DNA from 4 places in the Kitasatospora sp. NPDC002551 genome. Region 1 is predicted to be linked to each of the others. Evidence: riboswitches for the same ligand, from Rfam matches in the RefSeq annotation. Region 1 holds a riboswitch; each other region holds the start of a gene.

Region 1 (7,860 bases):
GAACCGGACGGGCCTGCGCTGGTCTTCCGGGCTGATGCCTGGGCGTCCTTCGTAGCCGGGGTCAAGGGCGGGGAGTTTCCGAGCAGCTGAAACGACGGAGGTGCCCCGCGCGGCTGTGGCCGCGCGGGGCACCTCGTTGTCTTCTTCTATCTCTAGAAGTCGTCGTCGAAGGAGACCGAGCCCTCGACGGCGACCTGGTACGCGGAGACCCGGCGCTCGAAGAAGTTGGTCAGCTCCTGGACGTTCTGCAGCTCCATGAAGCCGAACGGGTTCGTCGAGCCGTAGCGGATCGGCAGGCCGAGGCGCGCGAGGCGCTGGTCGGCCACGGCCTGGAGGTACTCCCGCATCGACTCGGTGTTCATGCCGGGGAGGCCGTCACCGCAGAGGTCCTGGGCGAACTGGAGCTCGGCCTCGACGGCCTCCTCCAGCATCTCCGTGACCTGCTTGGCCATCTCCTCGTCGAAGAGGTCGGGCTCCTCCTCGCGGACGGTGTCGACCACCGACATCGCGAAGTCCATGTGCATGGACTCGTCGCGGAACACCCAGTTGGTGCCGGTCGCCAGGCCGTGCAGCAGACCCCGGCTCCGGAACCAGTACACGTAGGCGAACGCGCCGTAGAAGAACAGGCCCTCGACGCACGCCGCGAAGCAGATCAGGTTCAGGAGGAACGCGCGGCGGTCCTCCTTGGTCTGCAGCGAGTCGATGTGGTCGACCGCGTTCATGTACTTGAAGCAGAACTGGGCCTTCTGGCGGATGGAGGGGATGTTCTCCACCGCGGCGAAGGCCGCGTTGCGGTCCTCCGGGTCGGGCAGGTAGGTGTCCAGCAGCGTCAGGTAGAACTGGACGTGCACGGCCTCCTCGAACAGCTGCCGGCTCAGGTAGAGCCGGGCCTCCGGGGAGTTGATGTGCTTGTACAGGCTCAGCACCACGTTGTTGGAGACGATCGAGTCCCCGGTGGCGAAGAAGGCGACCAGCCGGCCGATGAGGTGGCGCTCGCCCTCGCTGAGCTTGGCCAGGTCGGCGACGTCGGAGTGCAGGTCCACCTCCTCGACGGTCCAGGTGTTCTTGATCGCGTCGCGGTACCGGTCGTAGAACGACGGGTAGCGCATCGGGCGCAGCGTCAGCTCGAAGCCGGGGTCGAGCAGCATCTTGCGGTCGTCGTCGGACATTACTGGCAGGCCTCGCAGGACTCGGGGTTCTCCAGGGAGCAGGCGATGGCGTCCTGCTCGGCCTGGGTCATGGTGGGGGCGTTCACGGGCACCGGGGCGGCGGCGCGGGCGGTGCCCGAAGCGGCCTGGGCGATCCGGGTGGCCGGGCGCGAGCGCAGGTAGTAGGTGGTCTTCAGACCGACCTTCCACGCGTAGGCGTACATCGAGCTGAGCTTGCCGATGGTCGGCGCCGCCATGAACAGGTTCAGCGACTGGCTCTGGTCGATGTACGGCATGCGGGCCGCGGCCAGGTCGATCAGCGCGCGCTGCGGCAGCTCCCAGGCGGTGCGGTACAGCGAGCGGACCTCGGCGGGCAGCCAGCCGAGCTCCTGCACCGAGCCGTTGGCGTCGCGCAGCGCGTCACGGGTCTGCTGGTCCCAGACGCCCAGCTCCTTGAGGTCGCGCACCAGGTACGGGTTGACCTGGAGGAACTCACCGGAGAGGGTCTCGCGCTTGAACAGGTTGGAGACCTGCGGCTCGATGCACTCGTAGACACCGGCGATGGACGCGATGGTCGCGGTCGGCGCGATCGCGAGCAGCAGCGAGTTGCGCAGGCCGGTCTCGGCGATCCGGGTGCGCAGCGCGGCCCAGCGGTCGGCCCACTCCGGCGCGGCCGTCGGGAAGTGGTCGATGTGCAGCTCGCCGCGGGCGGCGCGGGTCTCGCCGTAGGCCTCGTGGCGGCCCAGCTGCTCGGCCAGGTCGGCGGAGCGCTCGTAGGCGGTGAGCATGATGCGCTCGGCGATGAGCGTGGACAGCCGCGCGGCCTCGGCGGAGTCGAAGTCGATCCGCAGCTTGAAGAAGACGTCCTGCAGGCCCATCACGCCCAGGCCCACCGGCCGCCAGCGGGAGTTGGAGGCGCCGGCCTCGGGGGTCGGGTAGAAGTTGATGTCCACCACGCGGTCGAGGAAGGTGACGGCGGTGCGGACGGTGGCGTCCAGGCGCTCCCAGTCCAGCGCGTTCAGCAGGTCGTCGGCCGACGCGCCGTCGGCGACGTGGGCGCCGAGGTTGACCGAGCCGAGGTTGCAGACGGCGGTCTCGGAGTCGTCGGTGACCTCCAGGATCTCCGTGCAGAGGTTGGAGGAGTGCACCGTGCGGCCGGGCAGCGCGGTCTGGTTGGCGGCGCGGTTGGAGGCGTCCTTGAAGGTCATCCAGCCGTTGCCGGTCTGCGCCAGGGTGCGCATCATCCGGGCGTAGAGGGTCTGCGCGGGGATGGTGCGCACGGCCTTGCCGGCCAGCTCGGCCTTGAGGTAGGCCTCGTCGAACTCCTCGCCCCACAGGTCGACCAGCTCGGGGACGTCGGCGGGGGAGAACAGCGACCAGTCCGCGTTGGCGTTGACCCGGCGCATGAACTCGTCCGGGATCCAGTGCGCCAGGTTGAGGTTGTGGGTGCGGCGCGCCTCCTCGCCGGTGTTGTCGCGCAGCTCCAGGAACTCCTCGATGTCCGCGTGCCAGGTCTCCAGGTAGACGCAGGCCGCGCCCTTGCGGCGGCCGCCCTGGTTGACGGCGGCGACCGAGGAGTCGAGGGTGCGCAGGAACGGCACGATGCCGTTGGACTTACCGTTGGTGCCGCGGATCAGCGAGCCGCGCGAGCGGATCCGGGAGTAGGACAGGCCGATGCCGCCGGCGTGCTTGGACAGGCGGGCGATCTGCGCGTACCGGGAGTAGATCGAGTCCAGGTTGTCCAGCGGGGAGTCCAGCAGGTAGCAGCTGGACATCTGCGGGTGCCGGGTGCCGGAGTTGAAGAGGGTCGGCGAGGAGGTCAGGTACTCCAGCCGGCTCATCAGGCGGTACAGCTCGGCGACCTCGGCGACCGACTGCTCGGTGTCGCCGACCGCCAGGCCGCAGGCGACGCGGAGCAGGAAGTACTGCGGGGTCTCGACGACCTTGCGGGTGATCGGGTGGCGCAGCAGGTACCGGGACTGCACGGTGCGCAGGCCGAAGTACTCGAAGCGGTCGTCGCCGGCCGGGTCGACCAGGGCGTCCAGGGCGGCGGTGTGCTTGGCGACGAAGGCGGCGGTGGTGTCACCGATCAGGCCCTCGGCGTGGCCGACCGCGATCGAGGTGGAGAACGAGACCACGCCCTGGCTCGCCGCCTCGTCCACGATCTCCAGCGCCAGCAGCCGGGCCGCGAGCTTCGAGTACTGCGGGTCCTCGGCGATCATCGAGGCGGCGGCGTCGACGGCCAGCCCGCGGAGCTCGGCGAAGTCCGAGCCGGCGTGGCGGCCGCGGAGCGCGGCGGCGGCGACATGGCCGGGGTCGACCTGGGGGAGGTCGGCGCTGCGGTCGGTCAGGAGGCGCAGGAGCGCACCGCCGGGGTCGGAGACCGTCGGGTCGGCGGGGGCGGAGCTGGAACCCTGGGCGGGCAGGGTGGCTGAGGCAGCGGTGGTCAAGGCGCTCTCTCCTGGCGGCGGTCGACGGCGGTGGCTCGGGGCCGGGCCGTTCGGGGCAGGGGAGACCGCCGCGCGGGCCCGGAGGCGCCGCGCGCGTGTCGTCCCCGGCCCGCCCGCGAGGCCCGGAAGGTGGTGCTGGTGCCATGGCCTCTGCGGGGAGGCGTCGGCACGCCGTCGGCAGGCACTCGGACTCGCGGCGCACCTGGGGAAGGCGGCCGCACACCGCTGCGGGGCAGTCCCGGAGTCACACCGGGTTCCCCTGCGTCGACAGCAGGAGTGAGCATACATCTAGTGGTGCTTGCTGGATGCGACACCACATGTAGTGCAGCGTGGCGTGTTGCTCCGATGACCAGTGGTACGGGGACGGGGCCTGCGGTGCCCGTGGCGGGCCGGGTTCTGAAACGGATTGGTCACCGGATCGATCCCTCGTCCGGTGCATGCCCTACGATCTCGGCACATGAGCGAGGGAACGGGCGCTGCGGGGGACTGGGCCGGTAGGGCCGTGCCGCCGGAGCAGGGTCAGCAGCCTGGCACGCCGGGGCAGGCGCCGCAGCCGGGGCAGCCGCCGGTGCCGCCGCCAGGCGGCTTCGGGCCGCCTGCGACGCCGTACGTCCAGCCCGGGGCGGGGGTGCCGCCGCAGGGCCAGCCTCCCGTGGCGCCGCACGTGCCGTCCGGCGCGGTGCCGTACCCGCAGCCGGGGCCCCAGCCGGGGCCGCAGCCCGGACCTCAGCCCGGTCCCGTGCAGCCCCAGCCGCAGCCAGGACCCCCGCAGCCCCAGGCGGCGGCCGGTGGGCCGGCCCAGTTCGCCCCGTGGCCGCAGCAGAGCGCCCAGCAGCAGGTGCCGAGGGAGCCGGACTGGAACGCGATGGCGGACCGGCACGCCTCCGAGTCGCGCCGCCGCAAGCGGCTGGGGATCGGCGCCGTGATCGCGGCTCTCGTCGTGGTCGGCGGCATCGTCGGGGCCGGGGTGTGGATCAACGGCCGCGACAAGGGCGGTGACGACCCCAAGCCGAACGCGAGCACGTCCACGGCCGGCAGCCCGTCCGTCACGGCCACGCCCACCGAGCAGGCGCTGGCGGTCATCTCCGACGCCGCCACCGACAAGCTGCCGGTCGACGCGGCGACGCTGTTCCCGGACCAGACCCGCACCATCGACGGCAAGGTGTGGACCCGTCAGGTGACCGGCGCGACCGCCCCCTGCTCCAAGGCGACCACCGGCGGCCTCGGCCTCGCGCTCGGCGACGACACCTGCCGGACGGTGGTCCGCGCGACCTACGTCAACGGCGAGAGCGCCGTCACCGTCGGCGTCGCGGTCTTCGACAACAAGGCCGGCGCGGACCGGGCGCTCGGCCGGCACGCGGGCCTGATCCAGGGTCTGTCCGGTACCGGGGTCGCGATGTTCTGCGTGACCGACAAGTCCGGCTGCGCCGAGACGCACGCGGCGATCGGCCGCTTCGGCTACTTCACGGTGGCCGGCTCGCTGAAGCAGGGCGCGGACCAGAGCGACCAGCTCGCCGCGGCCGCCGCCGGCCCGCTGGCGGATCGCACCAAGGACGTCCTGCTGGCCCGGGGCAGCCGCACCGGCTGACCCCCGGGCGGGGTGGGTGCCCCGGACGGGCGGCGCGGAGCGGTCGGATAGGATGACCGCCCTCGGGGGAGGAAGGCGCCCCCCGCGGCCGCCCGGACGGGGAATCAGCGAGCAGGAGGTACCGCGCGGTGAGCGCTGCCGTCAATGCGACCAGCAGACGGCGCAGAGCGGCGGGCCGCAGACGCGGAACGGGCGAGTCCGTTCCGGCGATGCTGCTGCCGGCGCCGCCCACTTCGCAGGAGAAGTACAGCTACACCATCCGGCACCAGTGGGTGCTGACCCTCTGTTCGATGGTGAGCTTCGGATGCCTGGTGCTCAGCCAGGCCGAGCTGTACTCGTTGGGATCGTGGTTCTGGCTCTGCGTGCCGTTCCTGTTCTTCACCGTCGTCTACTACGTGGTGTCGCTGCGCGTGAACAGCTTCACGCCCAACTTCGACGTCAAGGAGCACCGCCGGCTGGTCCGGAAGTGGAACCCCGCCGAGTACCCGACGGTGGACGTCTTCCTCCCGGTCTGCGGCGAGCCGATCGAGGTGCTGCACAACACCTGGACGTACGTGCGCAAGATGGCCGAGCACTACCCGGGCCTGGTCATGCCGTACGTCCTGGACGACGCCGCGAGCCCGGAGGTCGAGGCGATGGCCGCGGACTTCGGCTTCCGGTACGGGGTGCGGGAGAACCGCGGCTGGTTCAAGAAGGCCGGCAACCTGCACTACGGGTTCGGCCGCTCGGACGGCGAGTTCATCCTCATCCTGGACGCCGACTTCGCGCCCCGGCACGACCTGCTGCACGAGGTACTGCCGTACCTGCAGCGGGACCCGAAGCTGGGCATCGTCCAGTCGCCGCAGTTCTTCCGGGTGCTGGACTCGCAGAACTGGATCGAGCGCGGGGCCGGTGCCATCCAGGAGCTCTTCTACCGCTCGGTCCAGGTCGCCCGGCAGCGCAACGACGGCGCGATCTGCGTCGGCAGCTGCGCGGTCTACCGGCGGGCCGCGCTGGTGGAGAACGGCGGCACCACGCTGATCGCCCACTCCGAGGACGTGCACACCGGCTTCGACCTGCGGGCCCTCGGCTGGGACCTGCAGTACATACCCGTGGCCCTGTCCACCGGCGTCTGCCCGGACAACGCCCCGGCGTTCCAGAACCAGCAGTACCGCTGGTGCATGGGCTCGATGTCGCTGATGACCAGCCGCAAGTTCTGGCACACCAAGCTCGACTTCACCACCCGGCTCTGTTACATATCCGGGTTCCTCTACTACATCCACACCGCGCTGCTGACCTTCGCGCTGCCGATGCTGCCGATCATGCTGCTGCTGTGGCGGCCGGACCTGCTGCAGGTCCAGCACCTGGTCCTGGTCCTCCCCAGCCTGGTGTACGCCACCCTGATCTTCCCGCTCTGGCACCGGGCGCCCTACCGGCTGGAGGCCTGGGCGGGCCGGATGATGTACGGCTGGGCGCACTTCTTCGCGGTCTGGGACCTGGTCCGGGGCCGCCAGCGCGGCTGGCAGCCGACCGGCTCCAGCAAGGCCAAGAACCGGCAGCGGCGGTTCTGGGCCGGCGTCGTGGTCTGGGGCGGCGGCACCGCGCTGGTCTGGGTGGTCGCGGCGGTCTACCGGATGTTCACGCTGTACCCGCTGGACTTCGCCCTGGTGCTCTCCTCGGGCCTGTTCTACGCGGTGACGGTCGGCCGCATCCTCATCCAGCCCCGATCCCAGGACGCCGTGGCATGAGCCTCCCCACCCGCACGCCCGGCGCCGGCCGCCGGGTGCGTGCCGCACTGTTCCGCGCCCTCGCGGCGGCCCTGCTGGTGCTGCCGCTGGCGGCCTGCGACCTGCTCGCCGAGAAGCCGCTGGGGCCCGCGGCGGCCGCTCCCGCCGCGCCGTCCGAGGGGGGCACGGCCTCCGGGAGCCCGTCCGGCGCCGCCCCGGCCCCGCCGACCAGGACCGCCACCCCCGACGCCGCGCTGCCCTACGACGTCCGCCCGCTGCTCAAGCCGGCCAAGAAGTACCTGGGCGTGGCCGTGGACGGCGCCCCGGCGTCGATGGCCGGCGTGGACGAGTTCGCCGGCCGGATCGGCAAGCGGCCGAACATCGTCGAGTACTACTCGGGCTGGGGCGACGAGTACGACGTCAACGGCGTGACCAACGCCTGGCGGGGCGGCGCGCTGCCGTTCATCGCCTGGGAGCCGTACAAGACGCCGCTGGCCGACATCGCGGCGGGCAAGCACGACGACTACATCAAGCGCTACGCGGCGGCCGTGCGCAACACCAACGTGCCGGTCGCGATCAGCTTCGCCCACGAGTTCAACGGCACCTGGTACGACTGGGGCACCAAGACGACCACGCCGGCCGACTTCGTCGCGGCCTACCAGCACCTGCACGACGTCTTCACCCAGCTCGGAGCCGGCCAGGTGATCTGGGTCTGGAGCCCGAACAGCATCAACCCGGTGCCGACGGTGGCGCTCAAGCCGTACTACCCCGGCGACACCTACGTCGACTGGGTGGGCATCGTCGCCTACTACACCCACCTGGAAGCCGGCACCTTCGACACCCTCTACACGCCCACCCTCACCCAGATCCGCACCTTCACCAACAAGCCGTGGATCATCGCCGAGACGGGCTCCGAACCGGGCACCCGCAAGGTGTCCGACATCTACAACCTCGCCGCGAACGTGATC
Region 2 (6,438 bases), on a different contig from region 1:
CCACCGCCCGGTCGGCCGGGCGGGCGGCCAGCCAGGCCCGGTACTCGGCGCGGGCCGGGCCGGGCGAGTAGTCGGCGCAGGCGCTCAGCAGCTCCAGCGCGCTCTGCTCGATGTGGCCGGCGGCGGTCTGCGCGACGGTGCAGATCTCCTCCAGCTTGGCCCGCACCGCCCAGTGCCCGAGCGGGGAGAGCTCGGCCGCGTTGTCCCGGCGGGTCAGCGCGCCGACGGCGGCCAGGCCGTCCAGCATCCAGTCCAGGACGGCGGCGACGTCGGCGGGCGAGGCCGGGGTGTCGATCTGCGGCTCGCGGCAGGTGCCGCGGACGGCGGAGACGGCGGAGGCCGCGTGCGGGACGGGCGAGAGGCCGAAGGCGCCCTCGCCGCCGCCGACCCGGCGCTCGTCCAGGCCGCGCCTGAGCAGCTCCAGCAGCTCGACGTCGGCCACCGGGCCGTCCACCAGATGGAGGAAGGAGAGCAGCTGCGGCGCCTGGTCGACGGCCTGCCCGGCGAGCACCGCGAAGACGCCGCGCAGGGCGGCGGGCGGCACCGGGGCGAGCAGTGTCCAGGCGTCGAACAGTGCCGACCAGCCGCGGACCACCGCCTCGTCGTCGTGCTCCCAGGCGTGCAGGCGCCAGCCGGGGCCGGCGCCGCCGTCCCTGGCCTCGACCAGGCCGACCAGCAGGGCCTGGCCCCAGGCCTTGGCGGCGGCGCCCACCGTCATGGCGAGGGCGCGGCCGGCCGCGCGGGCGTCGTCGGGGAGCAGCTCGCCGCGCTTGTCGACCTCGTCGAGGTCGCCGGACCAGCGGGCGATCCGGACGGCGTCGACCAGCATGCGGCGGGCCAGCGGGGCGAGCTCGGCGGGAGCGGGGAAGCCCTCCGGCACGGGGACCCGGCCACGGCCGGGTGCGGGGGCGGGGCCTCGTCGGCGGGGTACGCCCGGGGCCCCCGGCCTGGCGCCGGCGGGGCGGTGGGCCGTTCCGGGGAGACGGGTCACCGTCGCACCGGTACCGATCGTCGGCGGGAGCGGGGCATCACGGTCGCGCGGATTCCGAGACGTCACGTCGAGCAGTCTTCCCCTTGTACCGGCCATCTGTCACATCCGGTTGTCCGCGGGGGGCGGGCGAGGGGCGCGGGGGCTCGACAAGATCGGGCAACAGAGGCCAAACCGACTGGCTTGATCTTTGTGGCGGGTTCATGCCAGACGGAACCGGGGTGGGCCGGTATTCCGCCCCGTTCCGCGCGGCGGGGGGGCGGAACGGGTTTCGGCGGGGGGTCAGCAGAACGGGGTGAGCCAGCGGCGGAGGGTCTCGGCGTAGCGGTCCGGATCGGTGTTCCAGAGGGCGGCGTGGTCACCCCCCGGGAAGGCCTGGAGGTTGACCACGTCCGGGCGGCGGCGGGCCAGGCGCTCGGCGGCGGAGAACGGCGCCACCGGGTCGTCGGGGCCGTGCAGCACCAGGGTGGGCACCCGCAGGTCCGTACCCTCGGCGAGGCGGGCGAAGTCGGCCAGATCCACGCCGGTGCGGCCCTGGGCGGCGAGCGCGCCGAGTTCGGCGGCCGCGCCCCGGAAACCGGAGCGGGCGGCGTCCCGGCGGGCGGTGGCCGGCCAGTCCAGGACCGGCGAGTCCAGGACCAGGCTGCTGATCGAGGGGGCGAGGTCCGAGCGGGCGGCGGTCTGCAGGGCCATCGTGGCGCCGAGCGACCAGCCGTAGAGGACGACCCGGCCCGCGCCGCCGTCCAGAGCGGTGCGCACCGCCGCCTCGACGTCGCGCCACTCCGTCTCGCCGAAGTGGCCGAGGCCGTCCGGGGAGGCCGGGGCGCCGGCGTCGCCGCGGTAGGTGACGGCGAGGACGGGCAGGCCCAGGCGCTGCAGCTCGGACAGGACGGGCAGGCTCTGCTCCCGATCGGCGCCGGGGCCGTGCACCAGGACCACCCAGGTGCCGCGCTTGCCGTCCAGCCGCCAGGCGGGCATGGTGCCGAGCTCGCCCTCGACGGCGGTCTCGGCGAACGGCAGGCCGAGCGCCCGGGCCGGGTCGCCGAGGTGGACGCGGGGGGTGAAGCGGACCTCGGTGCCGGCCGTGAGGGTGCCGCGGTCGGCGCGCACCAGGCGGCGGGTGACGTCCGCGTCGTCGCGGCGCAGCACCTCCTCGACGACGGCGTGGCCGTCCTCGCCCCACTCGACGGCCCAGCGGCCGGGGCGCTCGCTCACGGCGGTGCGGGTGAAGGTGACCTCTCCGGCGCCGAGGCCGCGGACCAGCACCGGGCCGGTCCGCTCGCGGGCACCGGCGGCCGGGCGGACCATCCGCTCGGAGGCCCGGCGGCCGATCACCAGAACGGCGGCCCCGGTGCCGACGGCTGCGGCCGCCACGGTGGCCGCGATTCCCCAACGCATACTCGCTCCCCGCTGCTCGGTGTCTGGACCCACTCCTCAGCCCAGTCCACTCGCGCGGGCGGAGGGAAGCCAGTAGGACACGGCCGTACGGGTTGTTCCGGGATGAAAATCACACGGGGAGTCAGTAGACCGGTCTGCATATTCAGGGGCGGCGCACGGTGTGACCAACACCGTCCACGACCTCGGTTGACTCCCGGTTCGGGCCCGTGATGGGATCCTTCAGCCAATACGGAGGCATGCAGAGGAAGCCGGTGCGAGTCCGGCGCGGTCCCGCCACTGTCACCGGGGAGCACGACCGGAACACGCCACGGCGGGCCGTCAGAAGCCGCTGGAAGGCCCGGAGTGTGCGTCCGACCCGGAAGCCAGGAGACTCTCGCCCCCCGTTCGTCGATCCAGGGCGCGGACCCTGAGTGAGGACACGCACGCGATGCTGCGCCCTGCCGTGCACCCGCTGAGCGGGGCCGCCGCCTTCGGCGCGGGCGCCGTCGCCGGGTACCTGGCCGACGCCCGGTTCGGCGACCCCCGCCGCGGCCACCCGGTGGCCGGCTTCGGCTCCGCCGCCGGCCGGCTGGAGCACCTGCTCTGGCGCGACCACCGCGCCGTCGGCACCGCCTTCACCGCCCTGACCGTGGGCACCGTCGCGGCCGGGGCGATCGCCGCCGACCGGCTGCTGGCCCGCCGTCCGCTCGGCCGGGCCGCGCTCGCCGCCGCCGCGACCTGGACGGTGCTCGGCGGCACCTCACTGACCCGCGAGGCCCGCGCCATCGGCCGCTCGCTCGCCGCCGGAGACCTGACGGCCGCCCGCGCGCGGCTGCCGCACCTGTGCGGGCGCGACCCCAGCGCGCTGGACGAGCGGCAGCTGGCCCGCGCGGTCGTCGAGTCGGTGGCCGAGAACACCGCCGACGCCGTGGTCAACGCCCTGGTCTGGGGCGGTCTCGCGGGCACGCCCGGCCTGCTGGCGTTCCGCGCGGTGAACACCCTGGACGCGATGGTCGGTCACCGCTCGCCGCGCTACGCCCGGTTCGGCTGGGCCTCGGCGCGGCTGGACGACGTGGCGGGCTGGCCGGGCGCGCGGCTGACCGCGCTGCTGACGGTGGCCGCCGCGCCCGCGCCGCGCACCGCCTGGCGGGTCTGGCGGCGCGACGGCTCGGCACACCCCAGCCCGAACGCCGGCCAGGCCGAGTCGGCCTTCGCCGGCGCGGTGGGCGTGCGCCTCGGCGGCACGCTGCGGTACGGGGAGCGCGTGGAGCACCGCCCCGTGCTGGGAGGGGAACTGCGCCCCGTCGGGGTGGAGGACATCGAACGGGCCTGCGTGCTCTCCCGGCGGGTGAGCGCGCTGGCCCTGGGTACGACGGTCGCCGGGCACCTGCTGCTGCGGGCGGCGCTGGGCGGGAAGCGGAGGGTTGGGTCATGAGCAAGGCGCTGCTGGTCGCCGGGACGACCTCGGACGCCGGCAAGAGCGTGGTCACCGCGGGCATCTGCCGCTGGCTGGCCCGGCAGGGTGTCTCCGTCGCGCCGTTCAAGGCGCAGAACATGTCGCTGAACTCCTTCGTCACCGCGGACGGCGCCGAGATCGGCCGTGCCCAGGCGATGCAGGCCCAGGCGGCCCGGGTCGAGCCGGAGGCGGCGATGAACCCGGTGCTGCTCAAGCCCGGCGGGGACGGGCGCAGCCAGGTGGTGCTGCTGGGCCGGCCGGTCGCCGAGGTCGGCGCGCTGGACTACCGGGAGCGCAAGCCGGTGCTGCTGGAGCGCGCCCTGGAGTGCCTGGCGGACCTCAGGCGCCGCTTCGACGTGGTGGTCTGCGAGGGCGCGGGCTCCCCCGCCGAGATCAACCTGCGCGACCGCGACATCGCCAACATGGGCCTGGCGACCGCCGCCGGGCTTCCGGTCGTGGTGGTCGGCGACATCGACCGCGGCGGGGTCTTCGCGGCGATGTACGGGACGCTGGCGCTGCTGTCGGCCGAGGACCAGCGGCACGTGGTGGGCTGGTTCGTCAACAAGTTCCGCGGCGATGCCCGGCTGCTCGCCCCCGGGCTGGAGATGCTGCGCGAGCTGACCGGCCGTCCGGTGCTGGGCACCCTGCCGATGCTGCCGGACCTGTGGCTGGACGCCGAGGACTCGCTCGACCTGTCCACCGTCGTCGACCGGACCGCCGCGCGCGGACCGCTCGGCGCGGACGTGCTGCGGGTGGCCGTGCTGCGCTTCCCCCGGCTGTCCAACTTCACCGATCTGGACGCGCTCGCCCAGGAGCCCGGGGTGCTGGTCCGCTGGGCCACCCGCCCGGAGGAGCTGGCCGACGCCGACCTGGTGGTGCTGCCCGGCACCCGGGCCACCGTCGCGGACCTCGGCTGGCTGCGCGAGCGCGGCCTGGAGCCGGTGCTGAGGGCCAGGGCGGCGGCCGGGCAGCCGCTGCTCGGGGTCTGCGGCGGCTACCAGATGCTGGCGCACTCGATCGTGGACGAGGTCGAGTCGAAGGCGGGCGCGGTGGAGGGCCTCGGGCTGCTGCCGACCCGGGTGCGGTTCGGCGCCGGGAAGGTGCTCGCCCGGCCCGTCGGGGAGGCCTTCGGGGAGCGGGTCGAGGGCTACGAGATCCACCACGGCGTCGTCACCGTCGAGGACGGGGAGCCGTTCGTCTCCGATGGCGAGGGACGCGGTCTGGACGGTTGCCGGGTGGGCTCGGTGTGGGGGACGACCTGGCACGGCGTGCTGGAGAACGACGGCTTCCGGCGCGCGCTGCTGCGCGAGGCCGCGGCGGCCGCCGGCCGGGCGTTCGTGCCCGCGCCGGACACCTCGTTCGCCGCCGCGCGGGAGGCCCGGCTGGACCGGCTGGGCGAGCTGATCGAGGAGCACGCGGACACCGACGCGTTGTGGAAGCTGATCGAGGGCGGGGTGCCGGCGGCCGGATCGCTGCCGACCCTTGCGCCCGGGGCCCCTGGGAGCATGCATGAGTGACGTCCGATACCCGTTCACCGCCATCGTCGGCATGGCCGACCTGCGGCTCGGCCTGCTGCTGAACGCCGTCTCCCCGGCGGTCGGCGGGGTGCTGGTGCGCGGCGAGAAGGGCACCGCCAAGTCGACCATGGTGCGCGCGCTGGCCGGGCTGCTGCCGTCCATCGCGACCGTCGACGGCTGCCGCTTCGCCTGCGACCCGGCGGCGCCGGACCCGCAGTGCCCGGACGGCGCGCACGGCGGCGCCCCGGCCTCGCCGCGCCCGGCCCGGCTGGTCGAGCTGCCGGTCGGCGTCTCCGAGGACCGGATCGTCGGCTCGCTGGACCTGGAGCGGGCGCTCGCCGAGGGCGTCAAGGCCTACGAGCCGGGCCTGCTGGCCCAGGCGCACCGCGGCGTGCTCTACATCGACGAGGTGAACCTGCTGCAGGACCACGTGGTGGACCTGCTGCTGGACGCCGCCGCGATGGGCCGCTCCTACGTCGAGCGCGAGGGCGTGTCGGTGCGGCACGCGGCGCGCTTCCTGCTGGTCGGCACGATGAACCCGGAGGAGGGCGAGCTGCGGCCGCAGCTGCTCGACCGGTTCGGCCTGACGGTGGAGATCGCCGCGACCCGGGAGCCGGCGGAGCGGGCCGAGGTGGTGCGCCGCCGGCTCGCCTACGATGCCGACCCGGCCGCGTTCGCCGCCCGGTTCGCCGGGGAGGAGCGGGCGCTGGCGGCGCGCATCACCGCCGCCCGGGAGCTGCTGGGGCGGGTGGAGCTGACCGACACGGCGCTGCGTCAGATCACCGCCGTCTGCGGGGCCTTCGAGGTGGACGGGCTGCGCGCGGACATCGTGATGGCGCGCACCGCCGTCGCGCTGGCCGCCTGGGCGGGGCGCACCGAGGTGCTGGCGGAGGACGTCCGCAAGGCCGCCCAGCTGGCGCTGCCGCACCGCCGCCGGCGCAACCCGTTCGACGCGCCCGGGCTGGACGAGGAGCAGCTGGACCGGGTGCTGGAGGAGCACGCCGAGCCCGAGCCCGAGCCGCAGCCGCGGGGGCCGGAGGAGCCCGAGGAGGACCCGGACCCGGAGGGCGGCCCCGACGGCGGCGGCCCGGACGGCCCCG
Region 3 (7,860 bases), on a different contig from region 1:
CACCGCTGTTCGCGGTCACCGCCCTGACCCTGCACACCGTGAGCACGGTCCGCGCCCGCCGGCGGGAGTTCGCGGTGCTGCGGGCGCTGGGCGTGCGGCGCGGCGAGCTGACCGCGCTGCTGCGCGCCGAACAGATCGCGGTGACCGTGCCGCCGGTGCTGCTGGGCGGGCTGCTGGGACTGCTGCTCGCGTTCCTGCTGCTGGCGTTCACCGTCCTGGACGACACCGCGGGTCCGCTCTTCCCGGCCCTGACCGCCGCCCCCGGACGACCCGCCGCCCTGCTCACGGCGCTGGCCGCCGGTGTGCTGCTCGCCCTCGCCGTGCTGGTCCTCACCCGGCTGCTGGCCCGGGTCGACCTGGTGCGGGCCCTGCGCGCGGGGGAGGACGGATGAGGCCCGCCGGCGGCGGGAGGACGGACGAGACAGACGGCCACCGGGCGGGCGCACCCGCGCGCGGACGAAGCGACAGGGAGAGCCCGGCATGCTGACACTGCGCCTGATCCGGCGCGAGGCACGGATCGCCTGGCCGGTCGCGGCCGTGCTCGCGCTGCTCGCCGTGCTGCTCACGGCGGTCCCGCTGAGCTGGCCTCCGCGGTTCGACCGGCAGGCGGCCGCCACCCTGGCCGACCGGGTCGACCGGGCCCAGCGGGAGCGGCCACTGGTCTCCGCGGCGAGCAGCATCGTCCCGCGGCCGTGGCTCCCTCCCGCGCAGGAGGGCACGCTGGACCGGGAGCTGGACCGGATCGGCGACGGGCTGCGGGCCCTGGCCGGTCCGCAGGCGGGCGGGTTCGGCAGGCCGCGGGCCCACGTCACCACCGGCGCGGCGTTCCCGTGGGGGGCCGGGGCGCCCGGCGAATCCGGCCTGCCGGGGGAGTGGAGCCTGGTCTACGCCCAGCCCTTCGCCGGGGACGGTCCGGTCGAGTACGCCGAGGGCCGGGCGCCGGCGCAGCCCGAGGACACCCGCCCGGGCCCGGGCGATGAACGCTCCCCGATCGAGGTCGCGGTCTCCGAGGCCACCCGGGACCGCTTCGGCATGGCCGTGGGTCAACGCTTCGACCTGGCGGGCGGCCTGTCGACTCCGGTGCTCGTGGTCGGGGTCTTCCGCACCGACCGCGGCGCGGACCGGCTCTGGCGGCGTGCCCCGGAGCTGACCGTGCCCCTGCTCGTGACCACGCCCAAGGGCCAGGTGCTCCACGGCGGGATGCTGACCAGTGCCCGGGGGATGGAACTGGCGGCGGACCGCGGTGCCCCGCTCGCGACGGCCTGGGCGCTGCCGGCGGAGGTCGACCGCTCCGGGCCGGCCGCCACCCCGGCCGGCCTGGCCGGCACCCGTGCGGCCCTCGCCAGGATGCGCTCCGCCCCCCTGGAGGAGCTGTGCGCGACCGACGCCTGCACGGTGGCCGGTCAGCCGGTGGAGCTGGTCGACGTCACCGAGCGGCTCAGCGGGGAACTCGAGGCCTTCGCCGCTCAGCGCGGGCGCACCGAGCAGCTCCAGGGCTTCGCGCTCACCGGACTGCTCGCCGTGGTGGTGGCCACCGCCTTCACCGCCGCCCGGCTCGGGATTCGCCGCCGGGCCGGTGCCATCGCGCTCCAGCTCTCCCGCGGCGCCGGCCTGTGGGGGATCGCCGGGCGACTGCTGGCGGAGGCCGCGGTGGCGGTCGGCGCCGGCACGGGGGCCGGCTGGGCGATCGGCCGCGCGCTCGCGCCACCGGGCGCCGCCCTCGGCTCCCCGGTACCGGTCCTGGTGGCGGCCCTGCTGGTCTGGTGCGCCCCGGCCGCGGTGCTGTTCGCCGCCACCGGGCGGGCCCGGCCGGTGCCGCGCTCGCGCCGGCTGGTCCTGGAGGCCCTGGTGGTGCTGCTGGCCGGCGGCGGGCTGGTCGCACTGCGGGCCCGCGGCGCCTACGCGGGTACCGGCATCGACGCCCAGCTCGTCCTCGCGCCGGTCCTCCTGGCGCTGGTCGTGGTCGCGGTGCTGGTCCGGCTGCTGCCCGCGCTGCTGCTCGCGGCCACGCGCTGGGCCCGCCGTTCGCGCGGTGTGGTCCCGCTGGTGGCGCTCGCCCGGGCCGGCGCCCAGAGCGGCGCCGCCGCGCTCGCCCTGCTGGTCCTGGTGCTCGCCATGGGCTACGGCGTCTACGGCGGTCTGATCCCGCGCACCGTCGAGGACGGCCGGACGCGGCTCGCCGACTGGCGCACCGGCGGTGCGCCGGCCGCCCTGGTCGGGCCGAAGGCGCGGTTCGCCGAGGGACTGCCGCCCACACCCACCGCACCGCACCGGGTGACCGTCACCGGCGCGACCGGCGACCTCCTCTCGCAGGACGACGGCACCGGCTACGAACGGGCCCGGCTCGTCGGGCTGGACGCCGCCGCCCTGGGCGCCGCGGCCCCCGCCTCCCCGCTGGCCCGCGCCCTGTCGACCACCGACGGGCTCGACGCCCCGGTACGGCCGCCCGGCGACAACGGTGCCACGCCCGTGCTCACCGCGCTCGCCGACCCGGAGCTCGCCGCCCGGTTCCCCGACGGCGTCTTCGACCTCTCCGCGCTGGGCATGGACCACGCGCTGGTCCGCGTCGTCGGAGCCCTGCCCGAGGAGGCGCTGCGCGACCCGGTGCTCGGACCGGTGCTCGGCGACGCGCGGCGCTCCGGGGCGCTGCTGGTGTTCACCGGCCCGTCCGCGCAGCGCCTGCCCGCGCAGCACCGGATGCCGTCCGCCGTCCTGTTCTACCCGGCCGCCGGCGGGCCGCCGCTGGATCCGGCCGCCGTGCGCGGCACCCTCGCCCCGCAGCTCGTACCCGGCGGGAACGCCGGGCCGCCGGCCGAGTTCCGCGAGCGGGCCGCGGTGCTCGATGAGCTGCGCGGCGACGGACTGACCCGCTCGGCGCACCTGGCCTTCCGGGTCACCACCGTGCTCGGCCTGCTGCTCGGGCTCGGCGCGTTCGCCCTGGACCTGCTGCTCAGCGCCACCGAACGCGCCCGCACCACGTCCTACCTGCGCACCCTGGGGATCGGCGGCCGGGCGGTGCTCGGGCTGCAACTGCTCCAGCTGGCACCGCTGGTGCTGGCGGCGGCGGCCGGCGGCACCACGCTCGGCCTGCTGCTGCCCGCCGCGCTCGGCCCCGGGTTGCGGCTGGGGGCGATCACCGGCGGGCCGTTCGAGCCCGCCGTCCACATCGACTGGACGATCACGGCGGCGCTCGGCGGCGCGCTCGCCGTGCTGATGACGGCGGCCGCCGTCCTGGAGGCGGCGATCGCCCGCCGTCGGGGTCTGGGCGCCGTGCTACGACTGGGGGAGGCCCTGTGACCGTCCGACCGACCGCACCGACCACGCCCGTGACCGCGACGGTCACAGCCGTGCGCGACCGGCCCATGGTGGTGTGCGAGAGCCTGGTGCGGATCTTCCGCACCGGCACCCGCGCCCGCGACGGGGTCGAGGTCCAGGCCCTTCAGGGGCTCGACCTGACCGTCCAGGAGGGCGAACTGACCGCCCTGGTCGGCGCCTCCGGCTCCGGCAAGTCCACCCTGCTCGCCATCCTGGCCGGCCTGGACACCCCCAGCGCCGGCACCGCCCGGGTGGACGGCACCGACCTGGGCACGCTCAAGGGGCGCGCGCGGACCGCCTACCGGCGCCGCACCGTCGGGACGATCCAGCAGCAGACCGCCGCGAACCTGCTGCCCTACCTGACGGCCCGGGAGAACGTGCAGCTGCCGATGGGCTACGCCGGGACGCCACGCCGACGGCGTGCCGAGCGGGCGAGGGAGCTCCTCGGCCTCATGGGCATCGCCGGAGCCGCCGACCGCACCCCCGCGATGCTCTCCGGCGGCGAGCAGCAGCGGGTGGCGATCGCCGTCGCGCTGGCCAACGAACCGCGACTGCTGCTCGCCGACGAGCCCACCGGCGAACTGGACACCGCCACCTCCGAGGAGGTCTTCGACGCCCTGCGCACCGCCAACACCGAACTGGGCACCACCGTGCTCATCGTCACCCACGACGCCCTGGTGGCCGACCAGGTCGGCCGCACGGTGCGGATCCGTGACGGCCGCACCTCCGCCGAGGTGCTGCGCCACCCGGCCGCCGCCGGGGCGGACGGCGCCGCCGAGGGCCAGGAGTACGCCGTGCTGGACCGGGTCGGCCGGCTCCAGCTGCCGCGCGAGTTCACCGAGCCGCTGGGCCTGACGCACCGGGTGCGGCTGGTGCTGGAGGCCGACCACATCGAGGTGTGGCCGGACCGGGGCCGGCCGCGCCCGGAGGACACCGAGGTCCGAACACGGGGCCGGAGCTGAACGGCCCCCCTTGGGCCTTGGCGTCACGCACGGTGACTCACCCGGTACCGTCGGCCTGCCCGTCCGAGGCCGGCGGCGCCGTCGGACGCGCCCGCCCGCCGTCGTGACCGGACGCCACCACCGCGATCAGGCCGACCACGAGGGCCGCCACCGCCACCCGTCCGAGCGCCCGCACCACCCAGACCGGCAGCGACCGGGCCCCGCCCCGCCCCGGCGCCCCCAGCCGCCCGGCCCGCCGGGCCGGCCGCAGCAGCCGGGCCAACAGCAGTACGGCGACCGGGACTTGCAGCAGCCACACGACGGTGCGCGGCCACTCGCCGAACCACACGTTGGTCCCGTAGAGCAGGGTGTGCCAGACGCTCAGCACGTAGACGACGATCACGAAGCGGTGCAGCCGGCGCCAGGTGTTCGGCCCGAACCGGTGCCGCACGTAGAACAACAGGCCGAGCGGCACGGCCAGGTAGAGCGCGCCCTGCCCGAGCGGGATGGCGATCCGGCCGGTGCCGGAGTCGTACCAGCCGGGCACGAAGCTGTCGGCGAACCCCGACCAGAGCCGGTCGCCCCACGCCGACTCGGCCTCGTAGCGCACGAGTTCGGCCGCGAACATCAGCGCGTGCGCGAACATCAGGGCCGTCGTGGTCAGGCTCGTCGTGCGGTGCCAGCGCTCCAGGGTCTGCCGGGCGACCGGCAGCCGGCCGGGCCGCGGACCGGACAGCAGCAGCCCGAGCACCACCGTCCCCCAGGCCCACAGCAGCCCCGACCAGCCGAACGCCTGGCTCAGCAGGTACATCCAGTACGTGCCCGCGTCGTCCATGAACGGCATGACCGCCACCGTCGCCGAGGTGCCCGCGTCCATCCGGACGTACAGCAGCACGAACACCGCCGCGGTGACGCCGACCGCCGCGCTCGCGTCGGGCAGCGCGGCCCGCAGGTCGGCCCGCAGGGCGCCGCGCCCGGCGGGCCGCCTCCCGGCGGCGGGCGGGGCGTGCGAACCGTCGTCCCCCGGCGTCGTCCCAGGCAGCATCGTGGACCTTCCCGAACGGCGGGACACCGGTGGCGGTGTGCGGCGGGCGGTGTGACGAACCAGTGTGGCGGAGGGGCTCCGGCTTGCCGAGCCCCTATCCGGCCACAGTGGCTCGTGGGCCGACGGCCCTTCCGCAGCAGCGCCCCGACGCCCCGGCCCGCGGACCGATCGCAATTCGGACAACCGTCCGCGCGCGCCCTGCCACCGGAGCGCGAGCCCTCGTATGCTGATGTCCGCAGCCGGTTCGCGCCTCCTGTCCGACCGGACTTCGGCGGCGCGACGCAAGAGGGAACCCGGTGGGAATCCGGGACTGTCCCGCAGCGGTGAGTGGGAACGAAAGCCGTCAACAGCACTGGGCCCGGCTCCGCCAAGGCCTGGGAAGCGACGGCCGGTAGGTGTGCGCCGGTCCCCCCGGCGCACCGGCCCGCGAGTCCGAAGACCTGCCGCTGCGCCCGCACCCCCACGTGCGGGCTGTGCACGGTGACCTCGTGGACTGGGTCGGCGGTACGGACGGCTGCGCGGCGTGCGACGACGCGCCGTGCCCTCCTCCTCCGGGTCGTGACGCGGGGCTCGGAACGAGGAGGAGGACGTGTCCGTGACCGCGCGAGTTCCGCCCGCCCGCACCGGGCGACGGCCGGCCCGCCCCCAGGCGGCCCGGGCGGCGCGATGGTGACCCCCACCGGAGGGGCCCGGCCCGCCCCGCCGCCGGGCGGCACGGTCTCCGGCGTCTGCCACGGCACCCTGGGCGAGCTGTACCAGGGACCGCTGCGCGCCCGTTCCCGCCCTGACATCGCGGTGGTGTCGTTCCCCGTCGACCGCCACTCCTGGGTGCACTTCACCCGGGGGACGGACCCGCCGGACCCGCTGCCGCTCGGGGCGAAGGCCGCGACGGCGGCCCGGCTGTTCCTGGAACGCTTCGGGCTGACCCTGCCGCCGGGCCGCTGGTGCGTGCACTCCGACCTCACCGTCGGTGTGGGCATGGCGAGTTCGACCGCCGACATCGTGGCGACGCTGCGCTGCCTGTTCCGGCTCTTCGCGCTGCCGTACGACACCGGGGTGGTGCTCGCCGTGCTGCGCGAGATCGAGCGGGCCGACAGCGTCTTCCTCGACGAGTTCGCCCTGTACCTGAGCGGCCGGCACCGGGTGGTGCGGCGGCTGGGCACCGGCATCGGCTTCCACACCGCGTACATCACCGAGCCCGGCACGGTGGACACCGCCGCCGTCACCGACCTGCTGCTCGGGCACTACCGGCGGCACGGCGAGGAGTACCGGCGCTGCCTGGCCGACCTGCTCAAGGGCTTCGCCGCGGGCGACCCGGCCGCCGTCGCGCGGACGGCCACGGTGAGCGCCGCGCTCTCCCAACAGGTGCTCCCCAAGGCGACGTTCGACGCGCTACTCGCCCACCGCGAGGAGTTCGGCGCCGACGGGATCTTCGTCGCCCACACCGGCTGCCTGATCGGCTACCTGCTCCCCGGACGCCCCGACGCCGCGCTCAAGTCGGACCTGTCCGCGTTCTTCCACTCGCTCGGCCACCAGTGTTCCTTCGCCCAAGGAGGCTACGGGTGATCCACCCCCACATCGCCGACGCCCTGAAGGTCCCCGATCTCGTCCGGCTCACCGACGGCCTCGTGCTGGTCCGGTTCGAGTCGATGAAGATATACTCGGCGCTCGCCGCCGTCCGCCACCTGCTGGAACGCGGCACCGTCCGCCCGGGGCAGACCCTGGTGGACAGCTCCAGCGGCATCTACGCCTACGCGCTGGCGCTCGCCTGCCACCGGCACGGCATGCGCTGCCACATCGTCGCGTCCACCACGGTCGACGCCACCACCCGCGCCCAGTTGGAGATCCTCGGCGCCACCGTGGAGCAGGTCGTGCCGTCCCGCGACCTCAAGCTGGACCAGGAGCTGCGGGTGCGGCGGGTGCGCGAGCTGCTCGCCGCGCACCCGGACTGGCACTGGATGCGCCAGTACCACGACGACGTCCACTACCTCGGCTACCACGAGGTCGCTGACCGGATCGCGGCCGCCTTCCCCGGCGCCGCGCTGACCGTCGTCGGCGGCGTCGGCTCCGGCGCCTCGACCGGCGGGGTGGCGACCCGGCTGCGCGCCCTCGACCCGTCGGTGCGGCTGGTCGGGGTGCAGCCCTTCGGCAGCGTCACCTTCGGCAGCCAGGGGCACCACGACCCGGAGGCGATCATCGCCGGGATCGGCTCGTCCATCGTCTTCGACAACGTCCGCCACCACCTCTACGACGGCATCCACTGGCTGGACTTCACCCACGCCATGGCGGGTACCGTCGCCCTGCTGCGCGACCACGCCGTCTTCGCCGGGCTGTCCACCGGCGCCGGCTACCTGGCCGCGACCTACGAGGCGCGCCGCCACCCCGACCGGCTGCACCTGATGATCGGTGCCGACACCGGTCACCGCTACGTCGAGCGTGTCTTCGCCCGGCACGCCGAGGCCCCCGACCCGGTCGCGCTGAAACCGGTCGAGGTCTCCGCCCCCGAGGAGATGTCCATGCCCTGGTCCACGATGGCCTGGCGGCGCACCGCGTGCCCGC
Region 4 (7,860 bases), on a different contig from region 1:
GAGCCGGCTGCGGGCGTTCGCAGCGGTTGCCAGGCCGCTGGTCGACGGGCTGCACGCGAGTATCGACGAGGCCGGCGGGGTGGGCGAGTACGTCGCGGGGCTGCACGGGCTGGTCGATCAGACCGTGAACCTGTACCCGGAGTTCCTGCTGGGCGTCCGGGACTGAGAGCCGGGACCGGGGGGTCCTCAAACTCGTTCCGGACGGTGGAGACGTTCACGGGTCTGCGGAGGCGGCAGTTCGAGGGCCTGGTGCGGGTGGTGCGGGAGCGGGGTCGCAACGGGCCGGGCGGCGGGGCCGTGGAAGACCATGCCGTCGGGGATGCCGACGAGCCTGCTTCACCGCGCCGTGGGTGGATCGCCGCGGGCCGGGAACGGAGTTCACTCCGCTCCCGCGCCGGTGATCGTGATCAGCCGTGGTGGTCCGCCCGCTCCTTCCGGTGGCGGGGGAGCCGGGTGGACTCCACCGGCCGTCCGCCGGCGAGGTGCTCGGTGACGATGCGGTGCGCGGCAGCCGGGTCGACCTTCCCGTACCAGACGTCGTCGGGCTGCACACTGACGACGGGGGCCTGGTTGCAGGGGAACTGGCACCCCGTCTGGGTCACGAGCACGTCGTCGTCGCCGAGGCCCTGCTCGGTCAGCCCCTGTACCAGGGCGCGCAGTCCCTCCTCCGCGCCCATGGCCGCGCAACGCGGGCCGCGGCACACCAGGACCTGGTGCCGGTGGCCGGGGACGTCCTCCCAGGCCGTGGACGTGAGGCCGGGTTCCCCGCCGGTGACGGCCTTCGTCACCCCGGCCACCGTGGCGACCGCGTCCGGCGAGTCGGCGAGGCGGGTCGCGACGAGGAGTTCGGGGCGGTGGCCCGCGCGCTCGCGCCACCAGTGCGCGGCGATCCGCCGCAGCCAGGAATGGGCCGGGCCGGAGGCCGCGAGTCGGACGCCGATCACGACCACGGTCCCGGTGCCCGCGTCGGCCAGCCTGGTCAGCTCGGCCGACAGCGAGGGGTCCGCCTGCTGCAGGAACGCGATCGAGGCCCGGTGCGAGGCCGCCGCCCGGAGGAGTTCGTCACGGCGGACGGCTTCCGCGACCGACATGCCGACCAGGAGCACGGCACTGCGGCGGGCGAGGGCTTCCGGGACCGGGGAGGTCATGGCGTTGTCCTTTCGTGGAGCAGTCCGTTCCACCGGATGTGCGGTCGGTCGTGCTGGGGGTGCCGTTCCACGGTGGCGTCGACGCCGTAGACGTGCGCGATCATGGGCGAGGTGAGCACGTCGGAGCCGGGCCCGTGGGCGACCAGTCGGCCGTCGAGCAGGACGGCGACCTCGTCGCAGTAGGCAGCGGCGAGTTCGAGGTCGTGCAGCGCCGCCACCGTGGTGATGCCCAGCCCGCGCACGGTGCCGAGGAAGCCGAGTTGGTGGCGCAGGTCGAGGTGGTTGGTGGGCTCGTCGAGCAGCAGCACTCCCGGCTCCTGCACCAGCGCCCGCGCGAGCTGGACCCGTTGGCGCTCGCCGCCCGACAGCGTCGGCCAGGACCGGTCGAGCAGGTGGCCGACATCGGCCGCCGCGACGGCACCGGCGAACACCGCCCGCTCGTGGGCGTCGTCGGCGGCGTCCGCCGGGACGGGCCAGCGGCCGCGGTGCGGGGTGCGTCCGAGGTCGATGACCTGACGGGCCGACAGCGACAGCCGGGTGTCCGCCTGCTGCTCCATGAAGGCCACCTGGCGTGCTCGTCGGCGGGCCGTGAGCGCGTGGAGATCCTCACCGTTCAGGAGTACCCGTCCCGCGCTCGGCCGGGTCAGCCCGGCGACCGCGCGCAGCAGGGTGGTCTTCCCGGCGCCGTTGGGTCCGAGCAGGCCGGTGACCCGGCCGGGGGCGAACGCGAGCGAGACTTCGTCCAGCAGCGTGGCTCTGCCGATGCGCACACGAAGGCCCTCCGCACGCAGCCCGGCGGGCGTCGCCGTCACTGCCCGCTCCCGTCGGCCCGCCCCTGGCGCCACAGCAGCCAGGCGAAGAAGGGCGCTCCGAGCCCGGCCGTGATGACGCCGACGGGGATCTCCCGGTCGGGGAGGAGCGAGCGCGCCACGATGTCGCCGCCCACCAGGAGGGACGCGCCCACCAGCGCCGACACGGGCAGCAGGAGGGCGTGGCGCGGGCCGCAGACGAGCCGGACCACGTGCGGTACGACCAGGCCGAGGAACCCGATGACGCCGGTGTTGGCGACCAGGCACGCGGTCACCAGCGCCGCGGTGGCGACGAGGACCCAGCGGGTGCGCTCGACGTGGACGCCGAGGGAGCGGGCGGCGGTCTCGCCGAAGGCGAAGGCGTCCAGGTCGCGGGCCGATGAGGCCAGGACCGTGACACCGGCCAGCGCGACCGCCGTCAGGAAGACGGCGGTGGGCCACCGCACGCCGGCGACCGAGCCCAGCGTCCACTCCATGACACCGCGCGCCGCGTCGCGGTCCCCGAGGACCAGCACGACGAACGAGGTGTAGGCCCCGCACATCTGTCCCACGGCGATGCCCGCGAGCACGGTCCGGGTGGTCGGCAGCGACCGGGTGCGCGCGCCGGCCAGGGCCAGGACGACGACGGCGGCGATCAGGGCACCGGCGAAGGCCGCCGTCGCCACCGCGCCGGTGCCCAGGGCGCCGGACACGCCGACGCCGAGCACGATCACGGTGACCGCGCCGGCCGCGGCTCCGTCCGAGATCCCGAGCAGGAAGGGATCGGCCAGGTCGTTCCCGGTCAGCGTCTGCAGCACCGCACCGCAGACCGCGAGGCCGGCGCCGGTGGCGGCCGCTCCCAGGACCCGCGGCAGCCGGAGCTGCCAGACGATCTGGTCGTCGAGCAGCGTCACGTGCGGGTCGCCCAGCCCGAGACGCCGCGCCACGACATCGATCACCGTCCGGACCGGCTCGTGGTGCGAGCCCACGGCCAGACCGAGGAGCACCGTGGTCAGCAGCAGGGCCGCACCGACGGCCAGGGCCGCCGCCGCGCGGCCCGGACCAGCGGGCCGCACGGCGGGGCGGGTTGCGGTGGTCATGAACCCGGGCGCAGCTTGCCCAGCCCCTCGGACACCCGGGCGGCGCCGTCGGCGAGCCGCACGCCGGGAGTCGACTCCGAGAACGGCACCACCACGAAAGCCTTGCGCTGCACGGCGGTGAGCCTGCTCAGCACCGGGTCGTTCTCCAGGTAGTCGATCTTGGACTGGGCCGTGTCCCAGTCGGCGTCCGCGAGCACGACGGCGTCCGGGTCCGCGGCGACGACCTTCTCCCAGCTCACGTTCTGCCAGGAACCGGGCAGGTCCGCGAAGACGTTGCGGGCGCCGACGGCGTCGAGCACCAGCTGGGGCCCGCCGTGGCCGGCGCCGATGTACGGCGCCTTGGTGTCCGAGTCGAACCACAGGACCTTCAGGCCTTTGCCGGCGGCTGTCGCCGTGAACCGGGCCAGCTGCTGCTCCTGCTGCCGCTGGATCGCGGTGGCCCGCTCCGTGACACCGAAGACCTCGGCGACGTCGTTCAGTTCGCCCCACATCGCCTGCCAGGTCGTCGGCGGCACCTGGCTCCTGTCCGAGCAGCCGAACGGGGACAGGTACGACGGGATCCCCTGGCCGCGCAGTTCCTCCCGGCTTCCCGCGACCTTGTCGGTGAACGCGCTGGAGTAGGAGGCGTACAGGAAGCCGGGACGGGCCGCGAGGAGCTTCTCCTTCGTCGGGTACTCCTTGGAGAGCACCGGAACGGAGTCGTAGGCTGCCTTCCACTTCTCCGGGACGGAATCGTCGAGATAGGCGGTACCGGCCATGCGGGACTGCAGGCCGAGGGCCAGGGCGACCTCGGTGGCACCCTGGTTGAGCGTCACCAGCCGGTCGGGCGGCGCGCCGACGGTCACGGTGGTCCCGCAGTTGTCCACACGGACGGGCTCGGCACTTCCGGTCGTCGCGCTGGACGCGACGGGCGCGGGGGCGCCCGCGCAGGCGCCGAGTACGCCGGCGAACAGGACGGCCGCGACCGCCCGGCCGGCACGGACCGGACCTGCGGGGCGTGCGGAACGCATGGATCGGAACGGACGCGGAAGACCGCTGGGCACGTGTTCTCCAAAACCCTCGTGGAACATGTCGCGCCGTGGCCGGTCTCCTGGCTTCCGCATCGACACACCGAGGCCGACCTTCCCGGGCGGCTCATCCAGCCCGCCCAGTGGCCCTGACCGCTGGGGAAGCCGGTCAGCGAGGGCCGCGGTACTCCGCGGCAACAGTGGCGAGGGCCGCACCGGACTCAGACCGGTTTCCCGAACACCACGGCGATTGCAAGGTATCAGGCACGGTCGGGTCGGTGCCGCCCGGCACCTGGGACGGCCGTTTGGACAGTTCGGGCTCGGATAGCCCGGGCACGCGACTGATGCGCGAACTCCCGGGGACGTACGCCGTGCCGAAGACTCACCTTTCGCCGTTCCACGACCGCCACAGATCCGAGTACGGTCCGCCCGCGCCGACCAGGTCGTCGTGGGTGCCCAGTTCGACGATGCGGCCGGACTCCATGACGGCGATGCGATCGGCGTCGTGTGCGGTCTGCAGCCGGTGGGCGATGGCGATGACGGTGCGGCCCGACCGGACGGCGGCCACTGCCCGCTCCGCCTGCCGGGCCGTCGTCGGGTCGAGCAGTGACGTGGCCTCGTCCAGGATCAGGGTGTGCGGGTCCGCCAGATGCACCCTGGCCAGGGTGAGCTGCTGCGCCTGGGCGGCCTCCAGTTCGACTCCGCCCGAGCCCAGCGGGGTGTCCAGGCCCTCCGGCAGTTCGGCCACCCAGTCCGCTTCCACGGACCGCAGGGCCGCGAGGACGGCCTCGTCGTCGGCTTCGGGGGCGGCCATGGTCATGTTGTCGCGGAGGGTGCCCATGAACACGTGGTGCTGTTGCGTGATGAGGACGATGCGGTTGCCCAGTTCGCCCGCCGCGGCCTGGTCGGCGACGGGCACGCCGCCGACCAGGACGTGGCCGGCGTCAGGGACGTCCGCACCGGACAGCAGCTTGCCGAGGGTGGACTTGCCGGCTCCCGACCGGCCGACCACCGCCAGCCGTTCACCGGGACGGACCAGCAGGTCCACGTCCTTGAGGATCTCGTGCCCGGGGACGTAGGAATACCCCACGCCCTTGAGCTCGATGAGGTCGTCCACAGGGGCCGACACGGGAGCGTCAGCTGTGTGCGACACCAGCCCGACACCCTTGATGCGGGCGAACGAGGCGCCGCTGCGCTGCAGTTGTTCGACCCAGACGAGCATCTGGTTGAGCGGGTCGACCAGCTGCCACATGTACAGGCTGCCCGCCACCACGACTCCCAGGGAGATCGTGCCGTTGAGGTAGCCGAACCCGCCCACGAGCAGGATGAGCGCCATGGGCAGCGTGTGCGCGAACTCGGTGACCGGGAACAGCACCGTCCGCAGGGAGAGGGTGCGCATGCCGGCGCGGTAGGTGGTGTCGATGGCCTCGTCGAGAGTGCTGTTCCGCAGTTCGCCCAGCCCGTAGGCCTCGACGGTACGGGCGCCGTGGGCGGTGGAGTTGAGGATCTCGGAGACATCGCCGGCGGCCGCTCCCTCGGCGAGGTAGGCGTCGCGGGAGCGCGCGAGGTACCAGCGGCTCACCCCCCACACGAGCGGCAGTCCCACGACCGAGCAGAGACCGAGCAGCGGGTCGAGGAGGAAGACCGCGGCGAAGATGAACACGACCTGGATGCCGGAGATGAACATGTCCGGAGCCGCATTGCGCAGCGTGGCCGCGACGGTCGAGACGTCCAGGGTGGTACGGGTGACCAGATCACCGGTGCTCACCTCGTCCGCGACACGCCCCGGCAGCGAGAGGGTGTGGTCGACGACCTCCTCGCGGAGCCTGGCGAGCGCGCGCTCGCCGAAGCGATGGGAGAGACCTCGCGCGTAGCGCGACAACACCAATCGGGCCGCCGAGAAGCCCAGAACCGCCGCGGCCAGTCCGTCGACCGCGGAGACGGACAGGTCACCGGACTCGGCCCTGGTCACGATGCGGCCGAGGAGCCAGGGACCGGCCGCGCCGGCGAGCGCGGCGAGGCACGTCAGCAGCAGCATCGCGCAGACGGCGCCCGCGTCGTCCCTCATCAGCTGCCAGCCGGCCCGGCGAACCGTCCTGGCATCGGCGATCGGCAGGCGGGGCGTCCTGTCGGACCTGCTCATCGGGACTGTCCTTCCAGGGGCTGTGCCACGGCGGCTTCGCCGGGGATCCCGGCGCTGCCGCGGAACACCAGTGCCGCGTATCCCGGCTGGTCGGCGAGGAGCTCTCCGTGCGTACCGGTCGCCTGCACCTTTCCGTTCACGAGGTAGGCGACTTCGTCGGCCTGGCCGAGCACGAGCGGCGAAGTGCTGACGACGAGGGTGGTCCGCCCGTGCCGGTGCGCTGCCACCCGGGCGGCGACGGTTGCCTCCGTGTGCGCGTCCAGGGCCGACGTCGGTTCCACGAGCAGGAGCACGGCCGGATCCGCGAGCAGGGCCCGCGTCAGCTGCAGCCGCTGGCGCTGTCCTCCCGAGACGTTGCGGGCCTGGTTCTCCAGGCGGGTGTCGAGCCCGTCGGGGAGCGCGTCGATGATGTCCTCCGCCGCGGCGGCGTGCAGCGCCCGCCGGATGTCCTCGTCACAGCGGCCGGTGCTGCCGGTGCTGCCGGAGACGACGGAACGCAGGGGGCCCGGGAACATGTAGGCCTCGTTGTCCGTGAGCAGGATGTGCCGCCTGAGCGCCGTGCGGTCCCAGTCGGACAGCTTGAGGTCCCCCCAGGAGGCCTCGGAGTCCGTGTAGCCGGCCAGCCGGTCCACCACGGCGCGCGGCTCGTCGGGACGGGCACCGACCAGAGCCGTCACCTTCCCCGGGGCCACCACCAGGCCCGATACGGGGTCGCGCAGCAGGCCGGGAGCGGCTGGGGGGTCGAGCCGGGTCCGGTGCTCCTCGGGGGCCGGCGCGAGCGCCAGGATGTCGACCACCCTCCGTGCGGAGACGAGCCCGCGCGGCAGGTCGTCCGCCCCTTCGATCAAGGACGAGACGGGTACCAGCAGCGCGGCAACATAGCCGTAGACCGCCACCAGCTCACCTACGGTGATGGCCCCGCTGGCCGCCATCCGCGCGCTGATCCACGTCACCACGGCGAGGAAGACCATGGGCAGGCACGCGGTGAGTGCCTGGACCCAGCTGGTGATGGCAGCGACGCGGTATCCGAGGGGGACCAGAGCCCGGGAGCGTTCCCGGTACCGCCCGGCGAACAGGGGCTTGCCGCCGATCCCGTTGAGGACGCTCAGGCCGGCCACCATGTCGCCGGCGAGAGAGGTCAGAGCACCCTGGTCCTCCCGGTAGCGGCTTTCGGCGCCGTGCAGCTTTCCCAGCAAGGGGCCGACGGTCAGGGCCAGGGCCGGGACGCCGAGAAGGACCACCACGGCGATGACGGCCGAGATCCGGACCAGCAGGACGGCGGTTGCGGCATACGCGATGACCGCGCCCACGCCGGGTCCGGTGATGGTCAGAGTCTGGGCGATCCTGCCGATGTCGCCGACCTGGAGGTGTGTGAGCTCACCCGCGGACACCTGGCGGGGCAGCGCCGACCCCAGCCGGGTGACGTGGCGCGTGACGACCTGGACCGTCCGGTAGGCCGCGTCCACACGGATGCGCGTCATGGTGCGGTGCCGCAGGATGCCGAGGACCGCCGTCCCGGCCCCGGTGACGACCACGGCGCCGATCCAGAGGAGCAGCATCCCGGTGTCCCGCGCCTTGAGCCCCTCGTCGATCGTCTTCGACAACAGGTACGGCGGAAGCATGAGCGCACACATCCACGTACTGCCCCAGAGGGCACCGAGCAGTACCCGCCTG

What was found. A riboswitch is a leader RNA that binds a small molecule or an ion and turns the genes downstream of it on or off. The one in region 1 is predicted to bind cobalamin.
Region 2: it holds a riboswitch for cobalamin, as region 1 does, so the genes downstream of both, ABT093_RS40070 (cobalamin biosynthesis protein) here and ABT093_RS11155 (ribonucleoside-diphosphate reductase subunit alpha) in region 1, are expected to answer to the same signal.
Region 3: it holds a riboswitch for cobalamin, as region 1 does, so the genes downstream of both, ABT093_RS16500 (GHMP family kinase ATP-binding protein) here and ABT093_RS11155 (ribonucleoside-diphosphate reductase subunit alpha) in region 1, are expected to answer to the same signal.
Region 4: it holds a riboswitch for cobalamin, as region 1 does, so the genes downstream of both, ABT093_RS25395 (ABC transporter substrate-binding protein) here and ABT093_RS11155 (ribonucleoside-diphosphate reductase subunit alpha) in region 1, are expected to answer to the same signal.

The regions. Positions count from the first base shown of each region.
Region 1 is NZ_JBEOWI010000008.1:196,207-204,066, reverse strand. It holds gene ABT093_RS11165 (DUF397 domain-containing protein) at 1-90, shown strand, start outside; gene ABT093_RS11160 (ribonucleotide-diphosphate reductase subunit beta) at 153-1,169, opposite strand; gene ABT093_RS11155 (ribonucleoside-diphosphate reductase subunit alpha) at 1,169-3,574, opposite strand; cobalamin riboswitch at 3,758-3,886, opposite strand; gene ABT093_RS11150 (hypothetical protein) at 4,338-5,186, shown strand; gene ABT093_RS11145 (glycosyltransferase family 2 protein) at 5,396-6,913, shown strand; gene ABT093_RS11140 (glycoside hydrolase family 26 protein) at 6,910-7,860, shown strand, end outside.
Region 2 is NZ_JBEOWI010000119.1:127-6,564, reverse strand. It holds gene ABT093_RS40080 (hypothetical protein) at 1-1,087, opposite strand, end outside; gene ABT093_RS40075 (alpha/beta hydrolase) at 1,271-2,386, opposite strand; cobalamin riboswitch at 2,581-2,779, shown strand; gene ABT093_RS40070 (cobalamin biosynthesis protein) at 2,814-3,800, shown strand; gene ABT093_RS40065 (cobyric acid synthase) at 3,797-5,338, shown strand; partial or broken gene ABT093_RS40060 (magnesium chelatase ATPase subunit I) at 5,331-6,438, shown strand, end outside.
Region 3 is NZ_JBEOWI010000016.1:58,862-66,721, reverse strand. It holds gene ABT093_RS16520 (FtsX-like permease family protein) at 1-392, shown strand, start outside; gene ABT093_RS16515 (hypothetical protein) at 481-3,297, shown strand; gene ABT093_RS16510 (ABC transporter ATP-binding protein) at 3,294-4,277, shown strand; gene ABT093_RS16505 (ferric reductase-like transmembrane domain-containing protein) at 4,315-5,301, opposite strand; cobalamin riboswitch at 5,524-5,763, shown strand; gene ABT093_RS16500 (GHMP family kinase ATP-binding protein) at 5,968-6,867, shown strand; gene ABT093_RS16495 (cysteine synthase family protein) at 6,864-7,860, shown strand, end outside.
Region 4 is NZ_JBEOWI010000033.1:23,598-31,457, reverse strand. It holds gene ABT093_RS25420 (polyprenyl synthetase family protein) at 1-166, shown strand, start outside; partial or broken gene ABT093_RS25415 (IS5/IS1182 family transposase) at 205-294, shown strand; gene ABT093_RS25410 ((2Fe-2S) ferredoxin domain-containing protein) at 408-1,148, opposite strand; gene ABT093_RS25405 (ABC transporter ATP-binding protein) at 1,145-1,918, opposite strand; gene ABT093_RS25400 (FecCD family ABC transporter permease) at 1,957-3,036, opposite strand; gene ABT093_RS25395 (ABC transporter substrate-binding protein) at 3,033-4,046, opposite strand; cobalamin riboswitch at 4,100-4,304, opposite strand; gene ABT093_RS25390 (ABC transporter ATP-binding protein) at 4,426-6,186, opposite strand; gene ABT093_RS25385 (ABC transporter transmembrane domain-containing protein) at 6,183-7,808, opposite strand.